Regions from separate parts of the Bradyrhizobium sp. USDA 4472 genome, predicted to be linked through region 2. Evidence: predicted binding sites of a transcription regulator. Region 2 holds the regulator's gene; each other region holds the start of a gene.
The links. Region 2 encodes LexA, which represses DNA repair genes until DNA is damaged. Its sites were predicted from a motif close to TGTTCNNNNTGTGTTCNG; they were not measured.

Region 1 (6,981 bases), 5.5 Mb from region 2:
ATCGCCCTGATGGCACGGACCGGTGCAAGGCAACGCGGCTGATGTAGCGGCGCAAGCGGCGTGAGCGCGTCCAGCCGGGCATAGACCTGGTCGGTCAGGGTCACAGGACCCGAATAGTCCGGACCACCATGGACGATGCGGTGACCTAAGGCCCGCAAGGAAGCTTCGCCGAAACGGTCCTCGATGAAGGCGAGCACATCAGCGAACAGACGGCCGCCGTCATCATCCGATGCCGTGCGTTGCTTCTCGAACAGCGTCTCGCCCGTTGGGCTCTTCGCCACCAGTCGCGGCCTGGTTTCATGCTCATCGAGCAGGCCCTTGCAAAGCAGTGAGGGCTCGCATCGCACGATCTCGAACAGGCCGAACTTGATGCTCGACGAGCCTGCGTTGAGGACGAGGACCAGATCGGACATGGCGCTCAATCGCCGGCTTCGGCCGGTGTGGTGCCGCCGGAGCTGTTCTGCCAGATCCATTCCTGAATCTCCGGCATATCCTCGCCGTGCATGCGCACGTAGCGCGAATGCTCGATCAGTTTGTCGCGAAATTGCTGCTTCACATGCGCGGCCTTGGTGGCCAGATCAGGCACGCGCTCGATCGCCTCGATCGCGAGGTGGTAACGGTCGAGTCCGTTGAGCACGACCATGTCGAACGGCGTCGTCGTGGTGCCTTCCTCGGCGAAGCCGCGCACATGCATGCCGGCATGGTTGGTGCGGCTGTAGGTGAGACGGTGGATGAGGTAGGGATAGCCGTGATAGGCGAAGATGACCGGCTTGTCCTTCGTGAACAGGCTGTCGAAGTCGCGATCGCTCAGGCCATGCGGATGCTGCTCATTCGGTTGCAGCGTCATGAGGTCGACGACGTTGACGACGCGGATCCTGAGATCCGGCAGCGCCTTGCGCAGCAGCTCGACCGCCGCGAGCGTCTCCAGCGTGGGGACATCGCCGGCGCAGGCCATCACCACGTCGGGCTCGCCCTTGGCGTCCTCGGTGCCGGCCCAGGTCCAGATGCCGATGCCGGCATCGCAATGCGTTGCGGCCTCCTGCATCGGGAGCCATTGCGGCGCCGGCTGCTTGCCGGCGACGATGACGTTGATGCGGTCATAGGTGCGCAGGCAATGATCGGCGATCCACAGCAGCGTGTTGGCGTCAGGCGGGAGGTAGATGCGGACGATGTCGGCTTTCTTGTTGGCGACGAGGTCGACAAAGCCAGGGTCCTGGTGGCTGAAGCCGTTATGGTCCTGGCGCCAGACATGGGAGGTCAGGAGATAATTCAGCGAGGCGATCGGCCGCCGCCAGGGCAGGTGCCGCGTCACCTTCAGCCATTTGGCGTGCTGATTGAACATGGAATCCACGATGTGGATGAAGGCCTCGTAGCAGGAGAAGAAGCCGTGCCGGCCGGTGAGGAGATAGCCCTCGAGCCAGCCTTGGCAGAGATGCTCGCTCAACACCTCCATGACGCGGCCGTCTTGCGCGAGATGGACGTCGTAAGGCACGGTCGGCTCCATCCAGACGCGTTCGGTCGCGTCGAACACGGCATCGAGCCGGTTTGAGGCGGTCTCGTCCGGGCCCATGATGCGGAAGTTGCGCTCGTCCGCGTTGAGACGAACGACGTCGCGCAAAAATTTGCCGAGTTCGCGCGTCGCTTCCGCCGTGACTCCGCCGGGCTCCGGCACCTCGACTGCAAACTCTCGGAAGTTCGGCAGCTTCAGCTCCTTCTTGAGGAGCCCGCCATTGGCGTGCGGATTGGCGCCCATGCGCCTGTTGCCTTCGGGTGCGAGCGCCTGAAGCTCGGCAACGAGCGCGCCGCTCTCGTCGAACAGCTTTTCCGGCTCGTAGCTGCGCATCCAGTCGTCGAGAATCTTCAGATGCGCTGGATTTTCGCGGCAGTTCGCCACGGGCACCTGATGGGCGCGCCAGAAGCCTTCGACTTTCTTGCCGTCGACCTCCTTCGGGCCGGTCCAGCCCTTCGGGCTCCGCAGCACGATCATCGGCCAGCGCGGCAGCTCGATCGTGTTGCGGCCGTCTCGGGCGTGCTGCTGGATCGAGCGGATGCTGGCGAGCGCAAGGTCGAGCGCATCTGCCATGGCGCGGTGCATCAGCTTGGGATCGTGGCCCTTGACGAGCAGCGGTTCATGGCCGAGCCCACGGAAGAGTTCACGGATCTCGCTGTCGGGCATCCGGCCGAGCACGGTCGGATTGGCGATCTTGTAGCCATTGAGGTGGAGGATCGGCAGGACCGCGCCGTCATGCGCTGGATTGAGGAACTTGTTCGAATGCCAGGACGCGGCGAGCGGGCCGGTCTCGGCCTCGCCGTCGCCGACGACGCAGGCCACGATCAGATCAGGATTGTCGAACGCCGCGCCATACGCGTGCACCAGCGCGTAGCCGAGCTCGCCGCCTTCGTGGATCGAGCCTGGCGTTTCCGGTGCTGCGTGGCTCGGAATGCCGCCGGGGAAGGAGAACTGCCTGAAAAGTTTCCGCAATCCGTCCGCATCGCGCCCGATATCAGGATAGATCTCGCTGTAGCTGCCTTCGAGATACGCGTTGGCGACCATTCCCGGGCCGCCATGGCCGGGACCGCAGACATAGATCATGTCGACGTCCAGCGCGCGGATGACGCGGTTGAGATGGGCGTAGATGAAGTTCAGCCCCGGCGTCGTGCCCCAATGGCCGAGCAGGCGCGGCTTGATGTGCTCGGGCCGGAGCGGCTCGCGCAGCAGCGGATTGTCCAGAAGGTAGATTTGCCCGACAGAGAGATAGTTCGCCGCGCGCCAGTAGCGATCAAGGAGATCGAGGTCACTGCTTGCAGCAGCCTGTTGTCGTCGAGATGTCATGATCCTGCCGACCTTTACCAGGGATCGTCACCAACCGGGTTCCGGCGAGATCGATCCTTCTCCTGCATCAAACCGGACCGAGGTCACGCGGTGTTGCGTGAGGTCAACGGCGTGCGCCCGAACTTTGGGCAGCGCTACTGTGCATGGGGTTGTTTTCGTCTTTTGGATTCTTGTTCTTGATTTGTTCCTTTGTCGTGCTATCTTGATGGCATGAGTCCAGCATCTTCTTCTGCTCTCAAGCACCCGCCGGTCACGGCGCCCTCCGAGCCGGCGGGTGCGCCTTCCGATTTCCCCGAGCTCGGCCTCGCCATCGATCGCGTGCGCAGGCGCGGGCGGGGCGCGCAGTCCAACGCCAGCGGCCGCTACGAGGCCGAGGCCCGCGTCGCCTTCGACGATGGCTGGCAGAGCCTTGAAGAGTTGCCGCCGTTCAAGACCACGGTCGCGGTGGACACCTCGCGCAAGGTGATCACCCGCAACGATTCTCCCGACATCGGCTTCGACCGTTCGATCAATCCCTACCGTGGTTGCGAGCACGGCTGCGTCTATTGCTTCGCGCGGCCGACGCATGCCTATCTCGGCCTGTCGGCGGGGCTCGACTTCGAGTCAAAGCTGTTTGCCAAGCCGGAGGCGCCAGTTCTGCTCGAGAAGGAACTCGCGGCCTCAGGCTACGAGCCGCGGATGATCGCGATCGGCACCAACACCGATCCGTATCAGCCGATCGAGCGCGAGCGCAAAATCATGCGCGGGATTCTCGAAGTGCTGGAGCGCACCGGCCATCCCGTCGGCATCGTCACCAAATCTGCGCTGGTCACACGCGACATCGACATTCTCGCCCGCATGGCCAAGCGCAACCTGGCCAAGGTCGCAATCTCGGTGACCTCGCTCGATCCGAAGTTGGCGCGCACCATGGAGCCAAGGGCCTCGACGCCGCCGAAGCGGCTGCAGGCGCTGAAGCAGCTTTCGGAGGCCGGCATTCCCACCACCGTGATGGTCGCGCCCGTGATCCCCGCGCTGAACGATTCCGAGATCGAGCGCATTCTCGATGCCGCCACGCATGCCGGCGTCAAGGAAGCCTCCTACGTGCTGCTGCGGCTGCCGCTCGAGGTGCGCGATCTCTTCCGCGAATGGCTGATGGCGAATTATCCGGACCGCTATCGCCACGTCTTCACGTTGATCCGCGACATGCGCGGCGGCCGCGACTACGATTCGAAATGGGGCGAGCGCATGAAGGGGACCGGCCCGATGGCCTGGACCATCGGCCGCCGCTTCGAGATCGCCTGCGATCGGCTCGGGCTCAACAAGCGCCGCTCGAAGCTGACCACGGATCATTTTGCGCGGCCGAAGTTGAACGGCGAGCAGCTCAGCCTGTTCTGAGCGGGACGAGCGAGGTGTGTGATGAGCAAGGAACTGCCGGCTCCCGTGCCGCGACTGACGGTGATCACGCTTGGTGTGCGTGACATCCGCGCCAGCATCGCCTTCTACGCCGCACTCGGTTTTTCGCGCCGGCTGAAGGTAACAGGCGAGGCCGTGGCGTTCTTCGACACCGGCGGCCCGGTGCTCGGCCTGTTTCCGTGGGCCCAGCTCGCCGATGACGCCAGACTGCCGGACCAGCCGAGGCCGACGACGTTCCGCGGCATCACGCTCGCCTGGAACTGCGCCTCGCGCGAGGAGGTCGATGCCGTGCTGGCTTTTGCGCTTCGGACGGGCGCGGTCTTGCTGAAGGCTGCGCACGAGACCGATTATGGCGGCTATTCCGGGTATTTTGCCGATCCCGATGGCCATCCCTGGGAGGTCGTCGTGGCGCCCGGCATCGAGGTCGGCGACGACAGGCGCGTGCATCTGACCGAGTAGGGCGGTTCATCTGAATAACGGGAATTGTCTGGGGTTCCCGGTTGCGCGGGCGGGCCGGCTTGCGCACGATCCCGGCCATGATTCGGGACAAGTCCAGTAAGACGCCGGCCAAAGATGCGCCGCAGAACGCGGTTGCGCAAAAGGCGGCCAAGGCGCCGCCTGCCAAAGCCAGCTTCCGCCGCGAGCGCGCGCTGATCAAGCGCGGCGTGTGGCCGATCGCGGGCTGCGACGAGGCCGGCCGCGGGCCGCTCGCCGGTCCCGTGGTGGCGGCCGCGGTGATTCTCGATCCCGACCGCATCCCGCGTGGCATCGACGATTCCAAGCGATTGACTGTGGAAGAGCGCGAAAAGCTGTTCGACAAGATCTGCGCCACCGCGCAAGTCTCGGTCGCCGTGGCTTCGCCCGCGCGCATCGACCGCGACAACATCCTGCGTGCCTCGCTCTGGGCGCTGAAGCGCGCGGTGGTTGCTCTACCAGAGGCGCCGAAGCACGTCTTCGTCGATGGCCGCGACCGGCTCGACACGCCCTGCGACTGCGAGGCCGTGATCGGCGGCGACGGCATCGTACTTTCGATTGCGGCCGCTTCCATCGTCGCCAAGGTGACGCGTGACCGGTTAATGTGCGCGCTGGCGCAGGATTGCCCCGGCTATGGCTTCGAGCAGCACAAGGGCTACGGGGTCCCCGAACATCTCGACGCGCTGAACCGCCTCGGACCGACCGTTCACCACCGCAGCTTCTTCGCCCCGGTCGCCGCCGCACGCGCCAAGCACATGCCCTGGACAGTCTTGCCCGAGCGGGAACTGTTCGATGTCACCGCGATCGAGGTGCAGGTCCAGACGACAGTTGAAATCGATGCGTCCGCGGGCCTCTAGACCAGACGGTCGTTGCCACGACGCGTGTCGCCCTTTATCAAAACAGGTGTGAGCGAATAGGGCCGGCTGGACGGGTTGGCTGCATCTTGCGGGCGTTGCATGCGGTTTACCTCCCTGGTCATCGAGCTCATTCGCGCCCGGCCGCGGCTGATCGTCTGGATTGCCGTGCTGCTTCAAGCCGCGATGTGGTTGCTGGTGGCGCTGCTGTTCTATCGCAGCCCGCCGGGCAGCCTCGCGACCCTGCTGGCCTTCGGCAGGGAATACCAGGTCGGCACCGATCTGGGGCCGCCGCTGTCAATCTGGCTCGCCGATATCGCCTACCGGGCCGCCGGGGGCCATATGTTCGGCGTCTACGTCCTGGCCGAGATCTGCGAGATCGCCACCTTCATCGCGCTCTACCACCTGGCACGCGCCGTCGTCGGCGGCCAGCAGGCGGTGCTCGTCGTTCTTCTGACCATGACGCTGCTGGTCTTTTCCTCGTCGGCGCTCGACTTCGGACCTTTGGTGCTGGCCCGGCCGTTGTGGGCGCTGTTGCTGCTGCATTCCTGGCAGATCATCGGCCAGCGCCGCAATAATGCCTGGTTCGCCTGGTCGATCGAGGCCGGCCTGCTGCTCCTGACCACGCCGGCCGCGATCTTCCTGCTCGCGTTGCTCGTCGTATTCGCATTCGCGACCGCCGGCGGTCGCCGGACCTTGCACGCGCTCGATCCGCTGTTTGCGGTCATCGTCGTCGCCGTGCTGGCGCTACCCTATGCGGTCTGGCTGATGCGCGCCGAGACCCTTGTGCTGCCAGCCTTGCCGCAAGTGGCCGACATCGGCGCCCGTGCGAACCATGCCGCCTGGCTGCTTGGCGGCCTCGTGCTCGGCGCCATCGCAGTCCCGGTGCTGACCTTCCTCAACACCCCCCTGTTCGCCGGCAAGTGCGAGGACGCGCCGATCATCTACCGGCCGCCGGTCGAGCCGCTGGCCCGCCACTTCGTCTATTTCTTTGCGCTGGCGCCGGCGCTCGGCGGCGTCCTGCTCGCCGGCCTGTTCGGGCTCGATGCCGTCGTCGGCGGCGCCGGTATCGTGTTGATCATGTCGGGTCTCGCGACGGTCGTGGTATCGGGCGATCTCATCGCGATGCGCCGCGCTCGTATGCTGCGCACGGTGTGGGCGGCGGCCGTCCTGGCACCCGCTGTCGGCGTCGTACTGGCCGTGCTGTTGCTGCCCTGGAGCGGCACTGGCGAGATCGCGACCTCGATGCCGGCCCGTGCGATCTCCGACTTCTTCGACGACAGCTTTGCCCGCCGGACCAACCATCGCCTGCGCGCGGTGGCCGGCGACACGCAGCTTGCAAGCCTGATCGCGCTGCATTCCGGCCGGCCGCATCTCTTCATCGATGCTGATCCCGCGCGTACGCCGTGGATGTCACAGGCAAAGTTC
Region 2 (6,981 bases):
CAACGCGCCTGACGGCCGCAAGGTCAAGGCGACCATGCACTGGCTGCCGGCCGCAACGTCTGTCCCTGCGGAGATCCGCATCTACAACCAGCTCTTCGCCAACCCGAGCCCGGATGCCTCGAACTTCGCTGCTGACCTCAACCCGCAATCGCTGGAGATCCTCTCCGACGCCCGGATCGAGGCATCGGTCGCGGAAAGCAATTCGATCGAACCGATGCAGTTCGAGCGCCAGGGCTATTTCGTGCGCGACAAGGACTCCACGCCCGGCAAGCCGGTGTTCTCACGCACCATTGGCTTGCGCGATACGTTCGCCAAGGAAGTCGCCAAGGGCTGAGGCAAATGGCTGAGGCAAAGGGCTGAGGGACGCAAGATGTGCAGTGCAGCCGACGCCGCCGTTTCCGCCATCATCGCGAAATGGTGCGCCGGCTTCGCGACCCTCGATGCGGTTGCGCTGTCGTCGCTTTATTCAAAGAACGCATTCTTCTTCGGCTCCAACCCGAAGCTCTATCGGGGCAGGAATGGCGTGGCCGATTACTTCAACGGCCTGCCGCGCTGGCGCAGGCCGAGCGCGGCGTTCTCCGAGGTGCAGGCGGCGCAGGCAGGGCCCGATACGATCAACATGGGCGCGACCATCACGTTCGACCTGGCGGGCGAACGGCCTGACCTCGTCGTCAAGATCAGCTGGGTCATCATTCGCGAAGACGGCGACTGGAAGATCGTCAATCACCACGCCTCGGCGAAGGCGCCGTTGATCTGACAGGCGCGCCGCGCACGGCATCGTCATTCCGGCGCTGGAAACGAATGCGCGGGCGCCGGGTTGAGGTGGATCCACAGGAGCATCCCACCATGCAGAACATCGCTGAGCATATGGAAGTCATCGGCGCCGACGGTGTCCATATCGGCACGGTCGACAAGGTCGAAGGCAATCGCATCAAGCTGACCAAAAAGGACAGCGGCGAGGGCAGCCACAAGGGCCACCACCATTTCATCGACAAGGGCCTGGTTGCCGATGTCGAGGGCAACAAGGTTCGGCTGTCCGCCAAGGCCGATGTCGCCGTGACGATGGAAGAGGAAAAGTAGGGCGGAAGCCTCTTCGTTCCCGATTTGTGCCGCTATCCGTGCCGCCGCACGTTCCGGTAGCTTCCGTGCAGTAGCGTAGCGCAGGGTTGCTGAGGGATGGCGGAGCCGGGCCGGCCACAACGTGCCTCGCAAGGTATGGCCGGGACCTGGCCCGGCAGCGGCCGAACAGCGTCGGCCGGCGGCTTTGTGCCGGCAGGCTTCGGCGTCTGGTCGTCGATCGCCGGAAAGCTGGGTGATTGGGCGAAGGCCGAGGCCGGCGCTGGACGACTGTTCCCATGGGTCCCCATCGCCTTCGGCTGCGGCATCGCGCTGTACTTCGCCGCCGACCATGAGCCGGTGCTCTGGGTGACGGTCGCGACGGCGGGCGCGTCGACGCTTGGCGCGGTTCTGTTGCGGCGGAGCCGGTGGTTTGCACCCGCGATCATGATCGCGGCGGTTGCGGCCGGTCTTGCTGCGGCGACGTGGAGGACAGCAAGCATCGCCCACGCCGTGCTCGCAAAGCCGCTTTATTCCGTGTCGCTGTCGGGCTTCGTCGAGACCCGCGACATTCGCGAACGCACCGACCGGTTCGTGCTGCGCGTCACCGCGATGGAGGCGCAGCGCGGCGACGTCAAGCTCGAGCGCGTCCGCCTCTCCGTGCGCAAGGGGACGGCGCCCGATGTCGGCAGCTTCGTGCAGTTGAACGCCCGGTTGATGCCGCCGCTGTCGCCGTTGCGGCCGGGCAGCTACGATTTCTCGCGCGACATGTTCTTCCAGGGCATCGGCGCGTCCGGTTTCGCGATGGGGGCGATCACGACGGTGACGCCGCCGGTGTCAGGCGGATTGCAGTTGCGCTATGCTGCGCTCATGCAGGGCCTGCGCGATGCGATCGACGCGCGGATCCGCGCCGTGCTCGACGGCGACAACCGCGCAATCGCGACCGCGCTTTTGACCGGCCGCCGCGATGCGATCACCACGCCCGTCAACGATGCGATGTTCGTCTCGGGGCTTGGCCACGTGCTGTCGATCTCCGGCTATCACATGGCGGTCGTCGCTGGAGTCGTCTTCTTCGCGGTCCGCGCGCTGTTGGCGCTGATCCCCGGGCTGGCGGCCGGATTCGCAATCAAGAAATGGTCGGCGGCCGCGGCGCTGGTGGCCTCCGCATTCTATCTGCTGCTCTCGGGCGCGGAGGTCGCAACCCAGCGATCGTTCTTCATGACCGCGGTGGTGCTGATTGCCGTGATCGTCGACCGTCGCGCGATCACGTTCCGCACGCTGGCGGTGGCGGCGCTGATCGTGCTCGCGGTTGCGCCGGAAGCGCTGGTGCATCCGAGCTTCCAAATGTCGTTTGCGGCGACGCTCGGGCTGGTGGCAATGGTGCAGATCGGGATGCCGAACCTGCTTGCCTCGCCCGATCATTCGACGACGGCGCGGATTGCGCTGTGGGGCGGCCGCGAGATCGCGATGCTGTTCATGGCTTCCATGATCGCGGGGCTTGCGACCACGCCCTATGCCGCCTTCCATTTTCACCGCGTCACGCCCTACGGCGTGCTCGCCAATCTCGGTGCGATGCCCGTCGTCTCGGCGCTGGTGATGCCGGCCGGGCTGTTGGGACTGCTCGCGGCTCCATTCGGGCTGGACGGCGTGTTCTGGTGGCTGATGGGGATCGGCATCGACTGGATGATTGTGGTCACCCGCTGGGTGGCGGCATTGCCAGGGGCTATCGGCCATGTCGGCGCCTTCGGCACCGCGCCGCTGGTGACGGCGAGCCTGGGGCTTGTCCTGATGGGGCTGTTGCGCACGCCGCTGCGCTGGTCGGGTGCGATCGTGCTTGCGGTCGCAACGATCTGGGCCTTGTCGGTGCGGCAACCCGACATTCTCATTGCCGCCGACGGCCAGAACGTCGCGGTGCGCGGCAAGGATGGGCAGCTGCATCTGATCAGGACGAAGAAGGACAATTTCCTTCTCAAGGAGTGGCTCGCGGCGGACGCCGACCCGCGCGATGCCGCCAGCGCTTCGCTCGGCGACGGCGTGTCGTGCGACGATGCCGGCTGCGTGACGCCGCTTGCCGACGGCCGCATGATTGCGCTGGCGCTGCGCATCGACGCGCTGGCCGACGATTGCAGCCGCGCAGCGCTGGTGGTGACGGCGAGGCCTGCGCCGCCCGATTGCGCTGCAATGGTGATCGATCGGCCGCGTCTGGCGAGCCAGGGCGCGCTTGCGCTGACACAGCGCGGTGACGGTTTTGCGGTTCAGCCGGTGAGAGCGAGGGGCGCAAACCGCTCCTGGTCGCCGGTGGCGCCCGGCGATGCAGATTTCGGCCAAACCCTCAAGCCACGGTCGGCAGCTCCGCGGACCAAAGACGCAACGCCGTCGGAGGCCGACCTTCAGGCCGAGGACTAGAATCGACGCTTCAGCCGATCGGCAGGCGTGGCGGCGTCGTGCGACTGTCGGCGGCCACTTGCGGCTTGTGCTCGCGCTCGCCGAGCGGCTGGGTCACGGGCAGTTGCAGCACGGTTGCGCGCTGGCCTTCGACGAGCTGCGTCACCAGCACGTATTTGCCATCGGGGAATTCGATCGCGTCGTGATGGCGATCGGGAATGTGCGGATCAACCTTGCCGAACTTGCCTACGCGGGAATTGATGGTGCGGGTCCAGATCCACCTGTTGTCGTAGCGGACGTTGTCGGCGAAGGCGAGCTCCGTTCCCGGAAGCAGGCAGACCGCGACCGACATGTCGGCTTCAGAGGCGAAGCCGCGCGTCGAGGTGCCGCGGAACGTTGTCGTGACGATCGTCTCGCCGACTTCTGCGGGACGCGTCGCGACGGCATGCAAGCTATAGTCACACATCGGGTGCTCCTCATCGGGGATAGCAACCCGCGCCTCTGTCCTGGAGGCGCCGGCCTCTATCAGAGTTGAAGCCTGCAAGGCTCTGCTTGGTTGTAGGCAAATCTGCGGCTCCGATCCGCGAGCCGCAATCACATTATCTTTCCCGAACGGCTGGGAACAAAGCTTGCCTCCGTGCATTTGGGAGGCTTCGCGCTCAGCGTCCGGCCGGCGCGGACCAGCCGGAATATTGCCAGCCGGGCTGCGCCTGTTGCTCGATGGCGTTGCGGGCATCGCGGATCTGCGCGCTCGTCGCCTGCGGCACCTTGCCGAGGCGATGCTGCGCATGCGCAGCAAAGGCGTGCGATCCGGACGCTGCGATCAGCGTCATCGTGACGGTGCTCAGGATGATCTTGCTCATCATTCTCTCCTCAGTCTCCCTGGAGGCCCATCGAAGCGAGTGTGCTTCGTTGCGGCATGCCGGGGATGTAGGGCTGGAGAGGTGGCGGGATAATCTGTGCAGAACCAGAAAGTCTATCCAGCCGGAGCGGACAATCGTCCGCTCCAATCGTTGATCGCAGTCACCGATCGCGCGAGAACGTGGCGCTCAGTACTTGCGATAGAGACCGATCAGCTTGCCCTGGATCTTGACCCGGTTGGGGGGCAGGATGCGGACCTCATAGGCGGCATTCGCTGGCTCGAGCGCGATCGAGGCGCCGCGGCGACGGAAGCGCTTCAAGGTGGCTTCCTCGTCGTCGATCAGGGCGACGACGATGTCGCCAGTGTCGCAGCTCTCGTTGCGCTGGATGAGGGCCATGTCGCCGTCGAGGATGCCGGCGTCCACCATGGAATCGCCGCGCACTTCGAGCGCATAGTGCTCGCCCGCGCCGAGCATGTCGGGCGGAACGCTGATAGTGTGGCTGCGGGTCTGCAAGGCTTCGATCGGCGTACCGGCCGCGATCCGGCCCATGACGGGCACCGCGACGGGACGCTCGCCCTCATCCGCCGGCGGGCTCGACGTCATGCGCACCTTGCCGAGGTTGCCCTCGATGACGCTCGGGGTGAAGCCGCGGCGATTGCCGGCGGCGGCCTGGAGCTCGGGCAGCTTGATCACCTCGATCGCGCGGGCGCGGTTGGGCAGACGGCGGATGAAGCCGCGCTCCTCGAGCGCAGTGATCAGGCGGTGGATGCCCGATTTCGAGCGCAGATCGAGCGCGTCCTTCATCTCGTCGAAGGAGGGTGGTACGCCGCTTTCCTTCAGCCGCTCGCTGATGAACCGCAGGAGCTCGTATTGTTTGCGCGTTAACATCTCGACCAAAATCCCCCTGGTGATGTCGTTCAATTCCGAGACGCTGAATTCAGCCATAAGCCGCTACATGCTCGAAACAAATCATGAACGGACACTATATGTTCGATACATGTTCCGCAACTGCTTAATTTGCCGTGAACGCGACGAAGTTCGCGGAACGCACGCGAACGAAGCGGTCAGACGGGCAGCCGCAGCACCTCGCAAGCGGTGCCTGCTTCGGCCTTCGGCGCGAACGGTGCGCGCACGAGAAGTGCCTGTGCCGCAGCCAGATTCGAAAGCAACGAGGAGTCCTGATGATCGACGGGAACGGCGACCAGCGTGCCGTCGTCACGCTCTGCCAGCCGCGCGCGCAGATAATCTTCGCGCTGATCGTTGGCGCCGACATCGCGGCCGAGCACGGCGCGCTCGCGGCGATGATGAACCACCGAACGCCCCGACAGCGCGCGAATCAGCGGGACCAGAAACAGGAAAGCGCAAACGTAGGATGATACGGGATTGCCGGGCAGGCCGATCACGCGCATCGATCCGAGTTGCCCGTTCATCATGGGCTTGCCCGGTCGCATCGCGATCTTCCAGAACGCCATCGAGATACCTTCGTCCCTCAGTGCCTGTTGCACCAGATCGTGGTCGCCCACCGAGGCACCGCCGGTCGTGATCAGGATGTCGGCGCCGCTCTCGCGCGCGCGACGGATGCCCGATGTGGTGGCGGCAAACGTATCGGCCGCGACCCCGAGATCGATCGTGTCGGCACCTTCGCTGCGAGCCAGAGCATGAAGGGCATAGCCATTGGAATAGACGATCTGGCCGTGGCCGGGCGTCGAGCCCGGCATCACCAGCTCATCGCCGGTGGCGAGAATTGCGACCGTCGGCCGGCGGCGGACCGCGAGTTGCGGATGGTTCATCCCGGCGGCGAGTGCGAGGTCGCGCTCCGTGAGCCGCGTGCCGCTGCGCAGGAGCACGTCGCCCTCGCGGAAGTCGATGCCGGCCGGGCGGATGTGTCGTCCGGTGATGGCGGCTTCCTTGATCGTGATGCACTCGCCGTCGGCGACGGTGTCCTCCTGGATCACCACGGCATCCGCGTTATCGGGAACGACGCCACCGGTGAAGATCCGCACGGCTTCGCCGGCGCCGACCCTTCCAGCAAACGGCCGGCCGGCTGCGACTTCGCCGATCACCGTGAGCCGTGTGTCGACCTCGGCCGCATCGGCCGCACGCACGGCATAGCCATCCATCGCCGACATCGCCTCAGGCGGCTGCGTCCGCCGCGCCGCGACATCGCGCGCAAGCACGCGATGAAAGGCCCGATCGAGCGCGACTGTTTCCTCAGCCAGCGGCTCCGCTCCCGCGAGCACGGCAGCAAGCGCATCGGATACCGGCATGAGGGCCACGGTGAAAACTCCAGCTACGCCCATTCGGGCAAATCAGCGGCGAGAGTTCTAGCCGAGCGGGAGCGTCCAGGCAAAGCAGCCGCACAAGATGATTTATCCCACCCCTGGAGCCGTGGGACGAAGCTGGAGGTTCAGCCGGGGCATGATCTGGAGAGCGACGCATACCGGCACAACGACGGCCAAGGCAAAGACAAGAGCCGTGGCCAGCATCGGTCAGGTCCCCGGCGGCTCGCTCGGACTGACATCAGGCGCTTTGGGATTCTTGTCGGGCATTGGATCGGCCTGGGCCTTCAGGTCGGCGGCCTTGCTGATCAGTTTTGCGGAGAGCTCAGAATTCGAGGTGGTCCTGGCGTATTTCATCAGCAGGGAGGCCTGCTTGGTGAGGTAGGTTTTGCCCAACA
Region 3 (6,981 bases), 5.6 Mb from region 2:
AGTCGGAATTCCTGGCCAATATGAGCCACGAGCTGCGCACGCCGCTGAATTCGATCCTGATCCTCGGCCAGCAGCTCACAGACAATCCGGACGGCAACCTCTCCGCCAAGCAGGTCGAGTTCGCCCGCACCATCCACGGCGCCGGCACCGATCTCCTCAACCTCATCAGCGACATTCTCGATCTCTCCAAGATCGAATCCGGCACGGTGACTGTTGACGCCGAGGAAATCCTCACGACGAACCTGCTCGAGACGGTCGGGCGGCCGTTCCGCCACGAGGCGGAGAACCGCAATCTCTCGTTCAAGATCGACGTCGATCCGAACCTGGCGCGCAGCATCGTCACCGACTCCAAGCGCTTGCAGCAGGTGTTGAAGAACCTGCTCTCCAACGCCTTCAAGTTCACCGCCGAAGGCGAGGTACGGCTGAAGGTCGCCGGCGCGCTCGGCGGCTGGAGCACGGATCATCCGGTGCTGAACTCTGCGCCGGCCGTCATCGCCTTCGAGGTCTCCGATACCGGGATCGGCATTCCGCCCGAGAAACAAAAGCTGATCTTCGAGGCGTTCCAGCAGGCGGATGCCGGCACCAGCCGCAAATACGGCGGCACCGGTCTCGGCCTTGCCATCAGCCGCGAGCTCGCGAGCCTGCTCGGGGGCGAGATCCATCTGCGCAGCTCCCCGGGCATAGGCTCGACCTTCACGCTGTATCTGCCGCTGAAATATTCGGGCCCGACATTGGCGCCCCGCGCGACGCCGGCACCGCAGCAATACAATCAGACGCCGGCGCTTCAGCCGATCGCCGCTGCGCCCGAACGCGTCATCGAGCAGCTACCCGACGACCGGCTCAATCTCGAACCCGGCGACAGCATCCTCCTGATCGTCGAGGACGATCCGCACTATGCCCGCATCCTGGTGGATCTTGCACGCGACAAGGGGTTCAAGGTGCTCGTGGCCGCGCGCGGCGCCGAAGCGCTCGAGCTTGCCAAGCAATACCAGCCGAGCGCCGTTTCACTGGACGTGTTCCTGCCCGACATGCTCGGCTGGACGGTGTTGAGCCAGCTCAAGCACAACCCGCTGACGCGCCACATTCCCGTGCAGATCATTACCCTCGACGAGGACCGCCAGCATGCGCTGGCCCGCGGCGCGTTCTCCTTCGTCAACAAGCCGACGACGACCGAGGGCGTCGCCGCGGCGCTGACCCAAATCAAGGAATATGCGCGTCCCAGGCGCAAGCGGCTCCTGATCGTCGAGGACAACGCAGCCGAGCAGCTGTCGATCCGGGAGCTGCTGCATCACGACGACATCGAGATCGTCACCACCGACACCGGTGCCGGCGCACTCTCGACGCTGCGCGAGGTGCCCTGCGATTGCGTGGTGCTCGATCTCAGGCTGCCCGACATGAGCGGCTTCGAGGTGCTGGACCAGATCCGTCGCGACGATGCGCTGTCGAACGTTCCCGTGGTGGTGTTCACCGGCCGTGAACTCTCCGCGGAAGAGGATGCCGAACTCCACACCATGGCGCGCAGCATCGTGGTCAAGGGCGTGGAATCGCCCGAGCGCCTGCTCGACGAGACTGCGTTGTTCCTGCATCGCGTGATCACGGAGCTGCCGGTCGAGAAGCAGCGCATGCTGGAGAAGCTGAATAGTTCCGACGAGGATCTGATCGGCAAGACCGCACTGCTCGTCGACGACGATGCCCGCAACATCTTCGCGCTATCGAGCGTGCTGGAGCGCCGCGGCATGAAAGTGCTGACGGCGACCACCGGCCGCGAGGCGGTGACGCTGGTCGAATCCAACCCTGAAATCGCCATCGTGCTCATGGACATCATGATGCCGCAGATGGATGGCTATCAGACCATCGGCGTGATCCGGGAGAACCCGTCGTTCCTGCGCCTGCCGATCATCGCGCTGACGGCGAAGGCGATGAAGGGCGACCGCGAAAAATGCCTGGAGGCCGGCGCCTCGGATTATCTGGCAAAGCCCGTCAATACCGATCAATTGCTGCTTGCAATCCGCATGTGGCTGCATCGCTGAGTGGGATCCGCGAATGGACCATGAAAAGGTCAATATCCTCCTCGTCGACGACCAGCCGGCCAAGCTGCTTGCTTACGAGGTGATCCTGAAGGAACTCGGCGAGAACCTCGTGATCGCCTCGTCAGGCCGCGAGGCGCTGGAGGTGCTGCTCAAGACCGAGATCGCGGTGATCCTGGTCGACGTCTGCATGCCCGAGCTCGATGGCTTCGAGCTCGCCGCGATGATCCGCGAGCATCCGCGCTTCCAGAAGACTGCGATGATCTTCATCTCGGCGATTCAAGTCAGCGACATCGACCGCTTGCGCGGCTACGAGATGGGCGCGGTCGACTACGTGCCGGTGCCTGTCATACCGGAGGTGCTGCGTGCCAAGGTCAAGGTGTTTGCCGAGCTGTACCGCAAGACGCGCGAGCTCGAACGGCTGAACCAGGATCTCGAGGATCGCGTCCGCGCCCGCACGGCTGAGCTCGAGAATTCCACCGCAAAGCTGCGCGAGAGCGAAGAGCGTCGCAGCATGGCGATCGCTGCCGGCAAGATGGGATCCTGGGATTGGGATTGGATCAACGGCGACTGGATGTGGGACGAGGGCCAGTACCGCATTTTCGGCGTGACGCCGGAGACCTTCAACGTCACCTCGGCCAGCGTCCAGGCACTGCTGCATCCCGACGACGCCGACCAGTTCAGCCGGGCCATTGCCGCCTTCAACACCGGCTCTCACGCCTATGAAGGCGAGTTTCGTATTCGCCGGCCTGATGGCGAGGTGCGCTGGTGCGTCGGCACGGCGGCCGCAACCGTCGATCCCAACGGCCGCGTCGTGCGGGTGAGCGGCGTCACGGTCGACATCACCGAACGCAAGCGCGCCGAGGAGCGACAGAACCTGCTGGCGCGCGAGGTCGATCATCGCGCCAAGAACGCACTCGCGCTCGCACAGTCGATCGTGCGCCTGACCCGCGCCGACGAGGTCAAGGCTTATGTCAACGCGGTCGAGGGCCGCATCAACGCGCTCGCGCGCGTGCACACCATCCTGTCGCTGTCGAGCTGGCGGGGCGCCGAGCTATCGAGGCTGATCGAGGAGGAGCTTGCACCCTACTCGGTGGGCGGACAGATCAAGTTTGCGGGCCCGGAGGTGCAATTGCTGCCGGCGACGGCGCAGACACTGGCGCTGGCGCTGCACGAGCTCTTCACCAATTCGGCGAAGTATGGCGCGCTCTCGACACGGTCGGGACGGCTCACGATCGGCTGGCAGGCCGAGAACGATCTCCTCACCTTGACTTGGGAAGAAACCGGCGGTCCCCGGGTCAGAGCGCCGAAAGCGCGTGGCTTCGGAACGAGAAGCCTGCTGGCCAGTGTGGAATCCCAACTCGGCGGACAGGCGCAATTTGATTGGCGTCCGGAGGGCCTGTTGTGCCGCCTCGACGTTCCGTTGACGCGCAAGAGCGCGGCAACATCGGAAGCGCAGGACAAGTTCGAAGCCAGCGACTCTCTGGAGCTTCAGCGCGCCTCCGGTTAACGCGACGCAGCGAGTTTCAATCGCGGCATCGGCCGCGGCTCGTCGGCGACGCGCCCCTCGAGCCAGGCTTCCGTCTGCGCAAGATCGCGCAAGGCCGTCGCATAACGGCGGGCGGCGCTGCGCTCGGCACCGCGCGGCAGCTTGCGCGCCTTGCGCAGCATGTCGGCCGCCGCGTTACGGTACGCCAACGAGCGATAGAGAAAGACCACTTTACCCATATCAAATGTTCCCGTGTTGACGGTGATCCATCTTCGCAAGGCCCGGATGAACGCCGGATGAAGCGGGTCGTGACAATTCTTTCACGGGGCTGGAACCCGCGATCGCCGCTCGCGTTTGCCTGCCAGTTCGAGCGGCAGAGCCATGCGCGCAAAAAAATCGTCAAGCCTCATCTCTTCCACCGGCATCATCAAGTTGATGACGCACGCGATGATGGGCGCGGCACTCGGTCTTGCATTCACGCTCGCGCTCATCCTGGCCAATCCTGCGGTCGCCGAGTTGCTGAACCAGAGCGGGCGTTCGGCGGCATTCGTTTTTGCCGCGACTCTGGTGACGACGTTTGCGATTGGCGCAGCGCTGACGGGAATTGTATTCATCCTCAGCGAGGACAAGCAATCTTGACACTTTGTTCGGAACTCCTGCGACCGAAAGCGGTTGGCTGCCTGCGTCAATTCAACTCAGGGAGTTCCTTCACATGAAGACGATCAAGCTCGCTCTTGCCGTGATGCTGGCAACCGGCCTCGCCGCCGCGCCGTTCGCCGCGCAGGCCAAGTCGCACAAGAAGCACCATTCCTCCATGTCGCAGACCACGACGGGAGCGAACATGAAGAAGAACGTTGCTCCCGACGCGTCGGGCCAGGGTGGCGCCGGCCCCGGCAGCGACCAGGGCGGCAGCATGACCAAGCCCCAGAACGGTACGAGCAAGTAAGCGCCGCAATAGGAGCCCCGCGGTGACGCGGGGCTTTCCGGCCGGACGTCCCTTAACGCCACATCGTCGGCGTGCGGGTCAGTGCGCGGCGGCCGACCTGTTTCAAATCCTCGAGAGAGCAATCATCCTCGCGCGCGGCTGCACGCAAGCTCGCGGCGACGCGCTCGCGCAACGTCGTATCCCCCGGGGGAATGTCCGCGCAGACTTCATCGAGCACCGCCTGCAGCGCGGCGGTCATGTCGGCATGCGGCATGGACGAGCTCCAGCATGTCGCGTTGCGCGACTGCTTTAGCTGCGTCGGATGTCAGTGATGTTAAGGCAGCCGCCGGCGGAGGCTGTCTTCACGAGGTGGTCAAGCCGGGCCCGCTTGCGCATGATCAGGATCTGGGCCGCAGCATCGTCGAGGCCCTCGCGCTGCAACTGCCGGATCGCGGAGCCCAATTCGAGGATCTCGGCGCGCAGTTTCAGAATCCGGTAGGTGTCCGGGTCTTCCTCCACCACAAGCCTCCATCCAGCACATGCATCGTCTGCTTCAGCGCGGCGCAGCCACGCTTGCCGCCTTGCTCTCGCTCTTCGGCGGACGAAGGCGCACCCGGTCACGGCTGTCGGGCAACACCTCGCCGCCGCCTGCGGCTTTCCATTCGGCGATCAGCAGAGTGATTTTCCGGCGCAGATCCATCTGCGCCTGAACCCGCTCGGTGCAGTCTCGATCGCGATTGACGAGATCGCGCACGGTCGCCTCGATATCGGCCATCTCAAGCCTCAAGGCCCTGATTTTGCGTCGAATTTCATTAATCCGGTTGTCCATGGCTTGTTAGAACAAAATAAGAACATATAGTCAAGCCACGAATTCGAGATGGAGAGCGGACATGCAGGTTCACGGTAAATATGAGGCCAAGGCTTTTCTCATGGATCAGATGACCCGGGCCCAGGGGCTGCGGCTGAAACGGCTCAGCGAAGAGGCCTATCAGCCAGCCCAGTACGATCGCGCTCTGTCCTTTGCCGAAGCCGCGCGCCGCATCCAGGTGCTGGAGGCGGAAATCGAGCTCGCGAACTCCTTCTGAAGCGCGACCCGCGCCGTTGGAACGTTGCGTCAGCAATACGGTTCTTTCCTTGGGCCAAGGGAGAGAGTTGATGGCACGCAAGGCAAAGAAGCGCCGCTACTCACGCAGTGCCGGCAGCGACGTCGAGCGCGAAATGCGCCGTTACAAGAAGGGGACCGCCAAGAGCGGACCGGGCGGTCGCGGCGGACGCGTGAAGAGCCGCAAGCAGGCGATCGCAATCGGTTTGTCCGAAGCGCGCGCGAAGGGCAAGAAGGTCCCGAAGAAGGCGTCGAAGCGGAAGACGTCCAAGAAGAAGACGTCCAAGAAGGCGACCAAGAGAAAGACGACCAGGAAGAGCTCGAAGCGCAAATCCAGCAAGCGATGACGCGGCGTCAGATCATGCTGCCAGGCATGAAGCAGCGGATCGAAACACCGAACACAGTCTTGACCGGCCAGACCATGGTGCGGCCGGCGCGGTTCGGCTCGGTGATCACGGCTTCATCGGGGACCTCCACCCACTCCCCGTCGAGACGGACTCGATAGTGCCCATTGTGGGACTCCCAATCGGGGTCGGCCACGGCGACGCCGTCGGCATCGGAGCAGCACGGACCAAGATGGCTGCGCAGGCTGTCGAACCAGGGCTTGAGCGGCGAGTCGGTGAAGCGGCCGTCATCGCGCCCCGAGGCGCTTCCGGTCCACAGCACAAGCGGCGCTACGAGCAGCGCAAGCTTCAGCGAGAGCTTCAATCGATCCATGTCGGCACCGATCAAATGCGAACCGCCGGTCGGTTCCACAAAACAGCCGGCCGTGACGTTTCACTCTTGCAATTCACCTCGGCGGCTTCATTGCAGCCGAAGCACAACACACTATTCCGAAGTCTGACTTGCGAACGCGGCTTTTTCGGGCGAACCGGTCACCATTGCTGCCGTTAACGAGAATGTTATCGGTGCCCTGTGGGTATCTCGCGCGCGCGCACGAAAAAGGCGGCCCACAGGCCGCCTTTTGACTTTGCCGTCGAGCGCGCGGCTATGCGAGCGGCACCGCGACGAAGCGGGTCGCCTCCGCGTTCTTCACCTGCAACAGCACGCTGTGCTTGCCCGACGATTTGGCCTGGGCCAGTTCGGAGCGAACGTCGCCGACATTGGCGACCGCCTTGCCGCCGACATTGAGAATGACGTCGCCGGTCTGGATGCCATGCTGTGCCGCCGGTCCCTGCGGGTCGACTTCGGTGACCACGACGCCCTTCTGGCCTGCACCCTGAACCTCGCCGGCCGGCGCCAGGCTGAGGCCGAGGCGCGGCGTGCCGGGGGCCTGCTGCGTTTTGCCCTCGTCGGCTTTGGCCTGTTGTTCATTCGGCAGCTCGCCGAGCGCAAGTGTCACCGTCTTGCTGTCGCCCTTGTGGAGGACGTCGAGCTTCACCGATGTGCCCGGCGCCAACCCGGCGATGGTGCGGGCGAGATCGCGCGAGTCCTTGAT

Region 1: a site for LexA is predicted at 3,005-3,022, ahead of ACVWZ4_RS02725 (PA0069 family radical SAM protein). Genes of this name have one in related genera too.
Region 3: a site for LexA is predicted at 5,278-5,295, ahead of ACVWZ4_RS02150 (DUF3072 domain-containing protein). Genes of this name have one in related genera too.

Annotation. Positions count from the first base shown of each region.
Region 1 is NZ_JBSSAM010000001.1:568,090-575,070, reverse strand. Features, by position in the region: gene ACVWZ4_RS02735 (acetate/propionate family kinase) at 1-413, opposite strand, end outside; gene ACVWZ4_RS02730 (phosphoketolase family protein) at 419-2,833, opposite strand; gene ACVWZ4_RS02725 (PA0069 family radical SAM protein) at 3,044-4,207, shown strand; gene ACVWZ4_RS02720 (VOC family protein) at 4,229-4,684, shown strand; gene ACVWZ4_RS02715 (ribonuclease HII) at 4,762-5,556, shown strand; gene ACVWZ4_RS02710 (glycosyltransferase family 39 protein) at 5,656-6,981, shown strand, end outside.
Region 2 is NZ_JBSSAM010000001.1:6,065,624-6,072,604, forward strand. Features, by position in the region: gene ACVWZ4_RS28495 (glutamine--tRNA ligase/YqeY domain fusion protein) at 1-334, shown strand, start outside; gene ACVWZ4_RS28500 (nuclear transport factor 2 family protein) at 371-757, shown strand; gene ACVWZ4_RS28505 (DUF2171 domain-containing protein) at 847-1,080, shown strand; gene ACVWZ4_RS28510 (ComEC/Rec2 family competence protein) at 1,177-3,462, shown strand; gene ACVWZ4_RS28515 (hypothetical protein) at 3,473-3,907, opposite strand; gene ACVWZ4_RS28520 (hypothetical protein) at 4,101-4,304, opposite strand; gene lexA (transcriptional repressor LexA) at 4,491-5,192, opposite strand; gene ACVWZ4_RS28530 (molybdopterin molybdotransferase MoeA) at 5,369-6,580, opposite strand; gene ACVWZ4_RS28535 (hypothetical protein) at 6,794-6,981, opposite strand, start outside.
Region 3 is NZ_JBSSAM010000001.1:451,889-458,869, forward strand. Features, by position in the region: gene ACVWZ4_RS02110 (HAMP domain-containing protein) at 1-2,030, shown strand, start outside; gene ACVWZ4_RS02115 (HWE histidine kinase domain-containing protein) at 2,044-3,537, shown strand; gene ACVWZ4_RS02120 (hypothetical protein) at 3,534-3,755, opposite strand; gene ACVWZ4_RS02125 (hypothetical protein) at 3,898-4,155, shown strand; gene ACVWZ4_RS02130 (hypothetical protein) at 4,229-4,462, shown strand; gene ACVWZ4_RS02135 (hypothetical protein) at 4,515-4,715, opposite strand; gene ACVWZ4_RS02140 (hypothetical protein) at 4,751-4,960, opposite strand; gene ACVWZ4_RS02145 (hypothetical protein) at 4,995-5,216, opposite strand; gene ACVWZ4_RS02150 (DUF3072 domain-containing protein) at 5,332-5,526, shown strand; gene ACVWZ4_RS02155 (DUF6496 domain-containing protein) at 5,597-5,890, shown strand; gene ACVWZ4_RS02160 (hypothetical protein) at 5,898-6,260, opposite strand; gene ACVWZ4_RS02165 (Do family serine endopeptidase) at 6,532-6,981, opposite strand, start outside.